3 regions of the Salinicoccus sp. RF5 genome follow, and region 2 is predicted to be linked to each of the others. Evidence: riboswitches for the same ligand, from Rfam matches in the RefSeq annotation. Region 2 holds a riboswitch; each other region holds the start of a gene.

Region 1 (3,276 bases), 150 kb from region 2:
AGTCCGAGGAAGAACGTATACTGGTTCACAGCAATGCCAATGATGCCTGAAGATATGATCACCAGCCACACTTTGAGGGGGACCATGGGCATGTGGAAGTGCCGGGAAGCAAACAGCCACAGGAAAAGGTTGATGGCAATGAGGCGGATGACGGTGATGCTGTAGGGGTCGAAGTGGTCGACAAGCACCTTTCCGATGATGAAGTTGCTGCCCCAGATGATCACACAGAGCAGCAGGATGGGGTAGGTCCACCAGGATTTGTTCTTTGAAGGAAATTCATTTACAGGATCTTGCATGCATCTTCACCTCTGTCGAAATATCTGATCATCCATTATAGCAGACAGGCTGCAAAGCGGAGGACACGCCGCGTTTCATTTTATGGTATATTGGAAGTGTAAAAATGCTCCGGACTCACGCATCCTATTCGCAAAGGGGAATTGCCATGGACAGGATCAATCTGATTACACTCGGTGTAAAGGATATGTCAACTGCAGTCGACTTTTACCGCAAGCTTGGATTTGAAGCATCTCTTGTTGGCAGTGAAGAAGCACTGGAAATCGTATTTTTCAGAATGAAGGGTTCGAAGCTCTCACTCTATCCGTTGGAAAAACTGGCGGAGGAGACCGGACAGCCGGTGCCTGATGGCGGATTCAATGGTTTGACGCTCGCCTATAATGCGAAGTCCGAATCGGAAGTGGACCAGGTTCTCAAGACTGCCGGCAGAATCGGAGGGACGGTTGTGAAGGAAGCGGCCCCGACGGACTGGGGCGGCTATAGCGGCTACTTCACCGATCCAGACGGCCACTACTGGGAAGTGGCATATGGCGCGGACTGGGAATTCGACGATAACGACATGCTGATCATCTGATACAGAAAAAGGGGAACCCGGCCGGGTTCCCCTCTTCATATCGTCCTAGCTGTTCGACGGGCTGTTTGCTGAAATCGTGAATGTCATCGTCGTGTGGCTTCCCGCTTCCTGTACTTTTGTAAACGATGACTCCATGGCGCTGAAGATGTCCGGCACCGTCCCGTCGAGCCGCGTGGCGTAATGGGCTGGGCTCACCGTGACGCCGGCTTCCTTCGACAAGTCGATCTGTTCGTAGATTACATCCATGTAGTTGGTCGTATTCATCGGATAGAGGGCGAACTTGCATCCCGCCTTCTGCTGGATGTCTTTTGAAGGTGCATTCAACCGCTCCGGGGATGCCTCCACGTAGGCATCCCCTGAAGAATCACCCGGACAGCCGATGGAGAACGTTCCGCTCATCTCGACATGTTTCCCCGTCTTGGCTGCCTCAAGATAGATTCCCTGGACGACATCGAATACATGCTCGATCCGACCCCGCACACATGTCGAGACGTCATCCGTCTCCTTCCACACTTTCGATGTGTCGACCTGATCCAGTGCACCGAGGATCACTTCCGCGAAATCATCGCTCATCACACTCAAGTTGAACTGGCAGCCTGCAATCCGTTCTGTTCCGCATTCCTGTACCATAATCATGCCTCCAATGACTTTTATTGAAATGAAAAAGCTGCACTCCCGAGGGAATGCAGCGGATGTATGGAGTGGTGCGGACATACAATGCTGCACTTCCCCACGCTGGTGTTATCCAGATCGGGTGGTAAGGGTCCGGTATCTCCGTCTCAGCCTAAGGCGCCCCCAGTGCATCGGTATGCAGTTTTTCATTACAGTTACCATGATAGTGGATTGGGGCCTGGCGTGTAAAGCGGTATGGAGAGCGTCAGAGGAATCAGTCCCGGGATGTATATTCTGAAGTGGAAGCGCTTGAAGAGGCAGTGCTTTGGAGCGGGCCCTGCGCAAAGTGGTAGAATATAGGGGTGAGAGTAGAAAGGAGGGAGGATATGGCATATATCTCCCTTGTATTTCTGGATGTCATACTGCCGATCCTGATTCTGCTCGGCGTCGGTGTCATCCTCCAGAAGAAGTTCGAATTCCGTCTGCGTCCGATCGCGAATCTTGTCACCTACTGTTTCCTGCCGGCCGCGGTATTCCTGAACATATATGAAGCGGACATCGACTTTGAACTGCTGGGACAGCTCGCATTGTATCTGGTACTGTTCATTACTGCAATGATGGTGGTCGGTGAACTGCTGGCCCGGGGGCTCGGCCTTCGCGGAGGGGAGCGGACCGCGCTCAAGAACAGTGTCTCTCTGATGAACTCCGGCAACTACGGGCTGCCCGTCAGCCATCTCGTATTCAGTGCCAACCCGGTGGGTGTATCTGTGCAGATCATCGTACTCGTCGTCCAGAATCTGCTGACGTTCACATATGGCCTGTACAATCTGCGGTCCAATGCGAAATCCGTCGTGGAACTCTTCCGGGAACTGCTCCGGCTGCCGATCATCTATGCACTGGCGGCCGCGTTCATCCTGCAGGCAATTGACGTCGAACTGCCGAGTTTCATCAGCGTGCCTGTCGAGCAGCTCGCCGGCGGGTTCGCCGCCCTCGCGCTGCTCCTGCTCGGGATGCAGCTCGCACAGATTGAGATCCGTTCCTTCCACAAGGTCATCGCCTGGAGTGCACTCGGGCGGCTGGTCATCGGGCCCGCCGTCGCCCTGGCCATCATATTCATGCTCGGCATCGAAGGCGTCATCGCCCAGTCGCTGTTCATTGCGAGCGCGTTCCCGACCTCGAGGAATACTGCGACGCTTGCACTCGAATACGATGTCGAACCGGAACTCCATGCCCAGGTGGTCCTTTATTCCACGGTACTCAGCAGCATCACCGTGACATTCGTCATCTATCTGTCCATGCAGCTGTTCTAGATGGGGGCGGTTGGAGGGTTAACTGTCACTGAGTGTTCGGGTGAATGACAATTGAAAGGTCCAACTGCCTTAATTTAGACACACTTATCGTGTTTCAGTCATCTCTGGCTGAGGTATATGTATAGTGAATCAGATGGAGTCATCGAAAGGGGAAATGATTTTGGAACTTAAGGATAAAGTTGCGATTGTAACAGGTGGCGGATCAGGTATTGGTTTAGCTACAGCGAAGGCGTTCCTGGATAAAGGCGCGAAAGTCATTGTGGCTGATTACAATGAAGAGTCTGGTAAGAAAGCAGAAGAGAGCCTCAAACAATATGGGGATATCCTGTTTGAGAAAGTGGATGTCTCCGTTGAAGAGGATGTCAAAAACGTCGTTGCTCTCGCCGTTGAAAAGTTTGGACGACTGGATGTCATGTTCAACAATGCCGGAATCGGTGTTCAGGGCGAGACGCACAAGCTTTCCTATGAAGACTACAATAAGGTAAT
Region 2 (3,276 bases):
CGGCGCCAGGGCGATGATGGGCACATTCTGGGAGAGGACCATCAGCGGATAGATGCTCTCCTTGGCCCGCGGCATCAGATGGAGCAGTATGGCGAGCAGAAGCCCGACACCGACGCCGAGAGCAAATCCCCCGAGCGCAATCTGTATTGTGGCGAGACCATGGCTCAACAGGCGCGGATAGATCTCCATGCCTTCCTGTATGATCTGTAACGGGCTCGGCAGAATCCAGGTCCGGATGTCAAAGAGCGAGACGGCCAGCTGCCAGACCACCAGTATGGCCAGTATCGCAAGGAGCGGTGGAATCACGCTCCATGATGAAATTCGTCGCATTCGCTATTCCTCCAATTTACTCTCCGCCGGGCAGGTATTCGTTCGTGAACGCCTGGTCGACGTCGAGTTCGGATTCGATCAGGCCGCTTTCATACATCCAGTTCATGTAGTTCTCCCAGACGTCGCGCTCCTGGTGGCCCCAGTAGGGTGCATCCCCCTGGTAGACGTCCGTCAGCCACTCCTGGCTTGCCATGACGAGCTCTTCGTCAAGATCCGGTTCTGCATCGAGCAGATGCTGTGCCGCCGTTTCCGGGTCGTCCATCGCAAGCTGGTAGCCTTCAGCCGTCGCTTCTGTGAATGCCTCGACGGTTTCGGCATCGTTTTCGATCATCTCTTCGTTCGTGATCAGGACGGGCGTGTAGAAGTTGAGTGCGTCGGAATACTCGGTGAAGTCGATCGTGTTGAGCGGGAAGTCGCGCAGTTCCGCCTCGACGCCAGTCCAGCCGTAGTAGATCCATGCAAAGTCGACATCGCGCTGTACGGCGGTGAAGAAGTCCGTGTCGCCGATGTTGATGATGTCGACATTCTCGATGTCAGCATCATCCGCCTGCATGATGGACGCGATGGTCTCCTCCTCGATCGGTGAACCGTATCCGCCATATGTGTGCCCTTCGAGGTCCGACGGCGTCTCGAGTCCGTATTCCTCAGGTGAAGCCAAGACGGATGTATTATCCTGTATGATGGCCGCCAGCGAAACGATCGATACGTCCTGGAGGCGTGCCTGTGTGACGTTCTCCTGGGCACTGATGCCGAAGTCCCCGTTGCCCGTCGCAACGGTCTGTTCCGCACCGGCTTCACCCGGCAGGATGATCTCGACATCAAGTCCCGCTTCCTCGTAGTAGCCCTCCGCCTGTGCTGTGTAGATGCCCGTATGGTTCGTATTCGGCGTCCAGTCGAGTACGAAGGTGACTTCCGTCAGCCCATCATCCTCTGTTTGGCCGCCGTCCCCGTTGCCGCTGCATGCTGCGAGCAGCAGTACCGGTATAAAGATGGACAATAATTTCTTCATGATAAAATCTCCTCTCAAGATGGGGTGCTTTCCATACCGCAAAAACGGTATAAAAAAACACCTTCCTTATCTGGAGGCGTCAAAGAGCTGCAGCAGGATATACGGATGCCGTATAATCTGCACATTCCCTACGCTGGTATTATCCAGATCAGGTCCAAGGGTCAGGTATTCACCTTCTCAGCCGTAACGGCTCCCCTATGCTGTTTCTATTCATTTTGCACATCCATTATATCATGGACACTTTTCATGTCCAAACGGTTATTTAAAAACACCCGGACAGCAGGATGCCGTCCAGGTGTCGATCACTGTCTACAGTGCCTTCTCCATATACACATGCGGAATGCCAGCATCTTCGAATTCATCGGAACTGACGGTGTAGCCGAGCTTCCTGTAGAATTCGATAGCGTGCACCTGCGCCCCGAGCTTGGCGCGGTTGTAGCAATGCTCCCGGGCATGGTCATGAACGAAATCCATCAGCTTGAAACCGAGCTTCCTGCCGCGCTCCTCGGGCAGGACGGCCATGCGTTCGACCTTGATCATATCCTCTGAGGCCGGACGGTATCTGACCGTGCCGATCGGCTCGTCATCGATGAGCAGGATGTGCGTCGCCACGTCTTCATATTCATCGACTTCGCGGTCCATCGGGACGTTCTGCTCCTCGACGAAGACGCGTTTCCTGATTTCAAGGCACTGGTTGTACATGATGTTGTTGTCAGCCACTTTGATTTCCATGGAATCCTCCTTACATTGCATTCTTGCGCCGGATGGCGGTGAACTGCCAGAACATCTTCAACTGCTCTAGGTTCCAGTACTCGAGGCCGAGTGAGAGGGCAGGCTTCGTGTTGAACTTGATGCCGCTCGCTTCAGCCGCTGCGAGCGCTAGATACTGGATATGGGGTCTGAGCTGCTTGAACGGTTCGGATAGCCGGCCATCCTCCCTGATCCAATCCATCGGGAAGATGAGCTCGAATATGTTGATCCGCTTGTAGATGTCCGGCAGGGCGATGATGTAGCACGCCGCATCGACTTCCGGATTCTTCTGCGATTCGCTGAAGTAGCCCCGGATCGACTGGTACATCTCCTTGTGCTCATGGTTCTGATAGAAATACGTATCTTCGATCTTCGGCTCGCCGCTGTGCTTGATCTGATCTTCCAGGAAGTCGAACATCTCGTTGATGTTCGTCTCCTTGTCATACGTCTTCCGCATCACAATCCGCTCCTAGTATTCATTTTGTGCACGGTCCAAGTCCGCGCTGCCAGTGCCGTTGTCGTAGTATTCACCGGTGTTCTCCTCATAGTATTCCTCTGTGTCCTCTTCATAGTTGAACTGCTCTGTGCTTTCCTCCTGTATGCCGTCAGAACCGTTGCCGTCTTCCGGCGGCCAGTAGTTGTCCTCTTCGGTCGTCTGCTCACCTGGGATTTCGCCCGTCGCTTCCTCCTGGATCGGCTGTTCTCCTGTCACTTCCTCGCCGGTCGTCTCCTCAGGGTTCTCTTCACCTTCGATGCTGTCCTCAGGGTTGTCCTCCTGGATGTTGAAGCCGTTACCGAACCGGCTTTCGTAGCCCTCCTGCACGAAGTATGGTTCTCCCTCAGGTTCGAACTCATTCAGGTAGTAGTCGTCCACGAACTGGTACGGCACGATATGGTCCGACAGCCGGATATTGATGAGGTCATACGGATCCGGTTCATCGAGCTTCAGTACATCGCGCAATGTCTTCGACAGCACGTACAGATGCTCTTCGTTCGCCCAGTAGAAGTAGGCACCGTTGCCTGGGTTCCAGAAGTCATCCCCGCGCACCTGCGTCGTGTTGAAATCGATGTCGTTGAAGGAGTAGTAGGCCGCAAGGCTGCGTATCGTCTTCGATTCCATGTCATGCTTCGTATTGTCTGCAACGACCTCGATCAGGTCATCGATCTTGGAGAGGGCACCGGTCGAT
Region 3 (3,276 bases), 540 kb from region 2:
ACCATCGGCTCCGCTGTCCAGACAGGACTTGTAGTTTTTGTCGTCGATGCCCCCGATTGCGACCATCGGCATATCACCGATCAGCCGCCGCATTTCAACCAGACCCTCTACCCCGATTGCTGTGCCCGCATCAGCCTTTGAAGATGTCGTGAAGACAGGCCCGGTACCGATATAATCGACCTTTTCCAGGTTGCTCACTTCAAGTTCTTTCCGATCCCTTACAGACAGCCCGATGATCTTGTCATCGAAATAGCCAGGAAGGTCCGATACCGCCATGTCATCCTGACCGAGATGGATACCGTCGGCCTCCACCATTTCTGCCAGTTTCCAGTCGTCATTGACGATGAATGGCACATCGTACTCTTTGCACACCCTTTTAATGTCTGAAGCAAAACGGACCAGTGCATCCCCCTCGAGTGGATGCTGCCCCTTCTCCCTGAGCTGGAACATCGTGGCACCGCCTTCCAGCGCTTCACGTACGGTTTGAACCGCATCACCCCCAGCATCTTCGCTGCCGCAGATGAAATAGAGCCTGAGAAGTTCGCGATCCATCATAAACCTCCCACAATGCTGTCTTCAAGCAGAGTATCGTCATTCAGATATAATTCATCGATGAGACCCGCAATGAAGCTTCCCGGTGCCGGTATGGCGCACTTGCCGGCTGCAGCTTCGGCACAAAGATTGTAGTAGCTTACAGCATCCACAACCGCGTTCCTTTCGAAGGTGTCAGAAGTCCCGATGAATGCAGCCGTTATGGCACCGAGCAGACATCCTGATCCTGTAATCTTTCCCTGCAGGCCATGACCGTTCACCATCGTCGTCACACCATGCTCCGTCGCCAGTGCATCCTTCTCTCCAGTGACCAATGCCGGCACGCCATACTTCCGGTAGACAGCTTCGGCTATTTCTGCCGTGTTCGTCTTTTCAACGGAATCCACACCTTTCATGCGGCTTTCCGAACCGGATAGGGCCAGCATCTCACCAGCGTTCCCCTTGATGAGTGCCACTTTATGCCGGGCCAGCAGATCTTCGGTGACATCCACCCTGAAACGCGATGCACCGAAGCCGACCGGATCGAAAACGATGGGCACACCATTGTCATCCGCCGCCTCCATCATCTCATCCATCAGATGGACCTTTGCCCGGTCAGCTGTACCAATGTTGATCAGCAGTGCCGATGCTGCCTTCATCAGGTCCTCCGACTCTGTGATTTCGCCGCTCATGATGGGAGAGGCCCCGATCGCAAGCATCCCATTTGCAGTAAAATTCTTTACCACGTCATTTGTGATGCAGATGACGAGGGGATTCTCTTCTCTCATTCTTTCCAATCTATTCATGCAGTTCTTCCTCCCTGAAACTGAAGTGATTGACCGGCCCATTGCCCTTGCCAATGCCCGGACTGTTTCTGATGGCGGATGTAATATACTTTTTGGCCAGCCGGAAGCTCTCTTCAAGCGTCTTTCCTTTCGCAATTTCTGCCGTCATCACAGCAGAGAATGTACATCCTGTGCCATGGGTGTGCTGCGTTTCTATACGCGGTTCGCTCAAAATGACGGTATCATCCCGGGTGAAGAGATAATCCACTGCATCCCCCTGCAGATGGCCGCCCTTGATCGTCACACTGTGTGCACCGAGTTCCTCAAGGAAGATGCGTCCGACCTTTCTGATATCCACCTCACCCCCGATTTTATGGCCTGTAATCTTTTCGGCCTCATGGATGTTGGGCGTTACGGTCACGGATTTCGGAACCAGCGTGCTCCTCAGGAATTCGATGGTTTCCTCCTCCATCAGCGCATCACCGCTCGTGGCGATCATGACCGGGTCGATGACGAAGGGAATTTTGAAGTCCGCCACCATATTCGCAAGCACGACCATCATATCCACTGTTGCGACCATCCCACTCTTCATCGCGTGGGGCACCTCGTCACTCATTATGCTTTCAAGCTGTTTTTCCAGAAAGTCTGCAGGCACATTGAATACATCCTGTACGCCGGTGGTGTTCTGGGCGGTCAGGGACGTCACCGCCGCCATACCGTATACTCCCCTCGAATGAAAGGTCTTGCTGTCGGCCACCACCCCCGCACCGCCGGTGGAATCGGTTCCCGCGACAGTCAGGGCAATCGGCATTCTAGACATGGACACCCACCTCCATCCAGCGTTCCTTCGTGGCTGCCATGTTGAAATCATCACCATAGATCGCCTCGATGATGGGCTCCGCGTCATTCCTCAATTCTTCAGTCAGCATATAACCTCTCCTTATAGAATATAAAAACCCGTTTCCAGCGCAGGAAACGGGTTCAGTATGTAGACAGTCTATGCCGTACCAACCCACTTCCCTACGCTGGTATTAGCCAGATCAGGTCCAAGGGATCGGCCGAACGGCCGTCTCAGCAAAAAAGCACCCCTAGTGGTGTTTCTATTCAGTTGCCTCCAATGGTAGAGAATACTTTCTAAATTGTCAAATAAATCACCGCCGACTGAATAAGTGTCATTTCTGTAAATGTTATTGAACCCTGGTGTAATCCGTGCTAGTTTATTGATGGCAGCATTGCGCAAAGCAATGCGTTGTTACACCAGAAAACGATCAGGATGGTGCATGGATGAATGAAGATACAGACAGCAGAATAAAAACGCTGATGGAAATATTGATTGTTTCCACAAGACTCGGCCTGACCTCTTTCGGTGGGCCGATTGCGCATTTGGGCTACTTCCATGAAGAATACGTACGGAGGAGGAAATGGATGGATGAGGCGGCCTATGCCGACCTGGTGGCCCTATGCCAGTTCCTCCCTGGGCCTGCAAGCAGTCAGGTCGGCATCGGAATCGGTGTCGTCCGCGGTGGCTTGGTCGGGGGGCTGGTCTCCTTCCTCGGCTTCACCCTCCCCTCTGTAATCGCACTCATACTGTTTGCACTTATGCTCAATACTTATGGCTTCGAAGATGCAGGATGGATCGATGGAATGAAGGTTGTTGCAGTGGTCGTCGTGGCCCATGCGATCATCGGCATGGCACAGAAACTGACGCCTGATCTCGAGCGCAGGACCATCGCCCTGGGTGTGCTCGTCATCACTTTATTATGGCAGACCGCCTTTACGCAGGTAGGCGTCATTCTGCTTGCGGGGATAATCGGATTCATCCTTTACCGCAATCACTCGACAGATGACGGTGATACCGTTCACTTTCCTATTTCAAAGCGTGTGGGGTACGTATGTCTCTCCCTCTTTTTTGCACTGCTCGTTCTGCTTCCGGTCCTTCGTGAAGCGACCTCGAATCAGT

The links. Region 2 has a riboswitch for thiamine pyrophosphate ahead of LLU09_RS05190 (ABC transporter substrate-binding protein). Riboswitches for the same ligand answer to the same signal wherever they lie in the genome.
Region 1: another riboswitch for thiamine pyrophosphate. It lies ahead of LLU09_RS04455 (Ykof family thiamine-binding protein); the one in region 2 lies ahead of LLU09_RS05190 (ABC transporter substrate-binding protein).
Region 3: another riboswitch for thiamine pyrophosphate. It lies ahead of thiD (bifunctional hydroxymethylpyrimidine kinase/phosphomethylpyrimidine kinase); the one in region 2 lies ahead of LLU09_RS05190 (ABC transporter substrate-binding protein).

Annotation. Positions count from the first base shown of each region.
Region 1 is NZ_JAJGRC010000001.1:842,894-846,169, reverse strand. Features, by position in the region: gene LLU09_RS04465 (DMT family transporter) at 1-296, opposite strand, end outside; gene LLU09_RS04460 (VOC family protein) at 443-868, shown strand; gene LLU09_RS04455 (Ykof family thiamine-binding protein) at 914-1,498, opposite strand; TPP riboswitch at 1,579-1,675, opposite strand; gene LLU09_RS04450 (AEC family transporter) at 1,867-2,790, shown strand; gene LLU09_RS04445 (SDR family NAD(P)-dependent oxidoreductase) at 2,951-3,276, shown strand, end outside.
Region 2 is NZ_JAJGRC010000001.1:993,785-997,060, reverse strand. Features, by position in the region: gene LLU09_RS05195 (ABC transporter permease) at 1-330, opposite strand, end outside; gene LLU09_RS05190 (ABC transporter substrate-binding protein) at 347-1,339, opposite strand; TPP riboswitch at 1,448-1,546, opposite strand; gene LLU09_RS05185 (GNAT family N-acetyltransferase) at 1,649-2,071, opposite strand; gene LLU09_RS05180 (DUF2538 family protein) at 2,082-2,546, opposite strand; gene LLU09_RS05175 (LCP family protein) at 2,559-3,276, opposite strand, start outside.
Region 3 is NZ_JAJGRC010000001.1:453,510-456,785, forward strand. Features, by position in the region: gene thiE (thiamine phosphate synthase) at 1-552, opposite strand, end outside; gene thiM (hydroxyethylthiazole kinase) at 552-1,337, opposite strand; gene thiD (bifunctional hydroxymethylpyrimidine kinase/phosphomethylpyrimidine kinase) at 1,330-2,136, opposite strand; TPP riboswitch at 2,317-2,416, opposite strand; gene LLU09_RS02550 (chromate transporter) at 2,601-3,276, shown strand, end outside.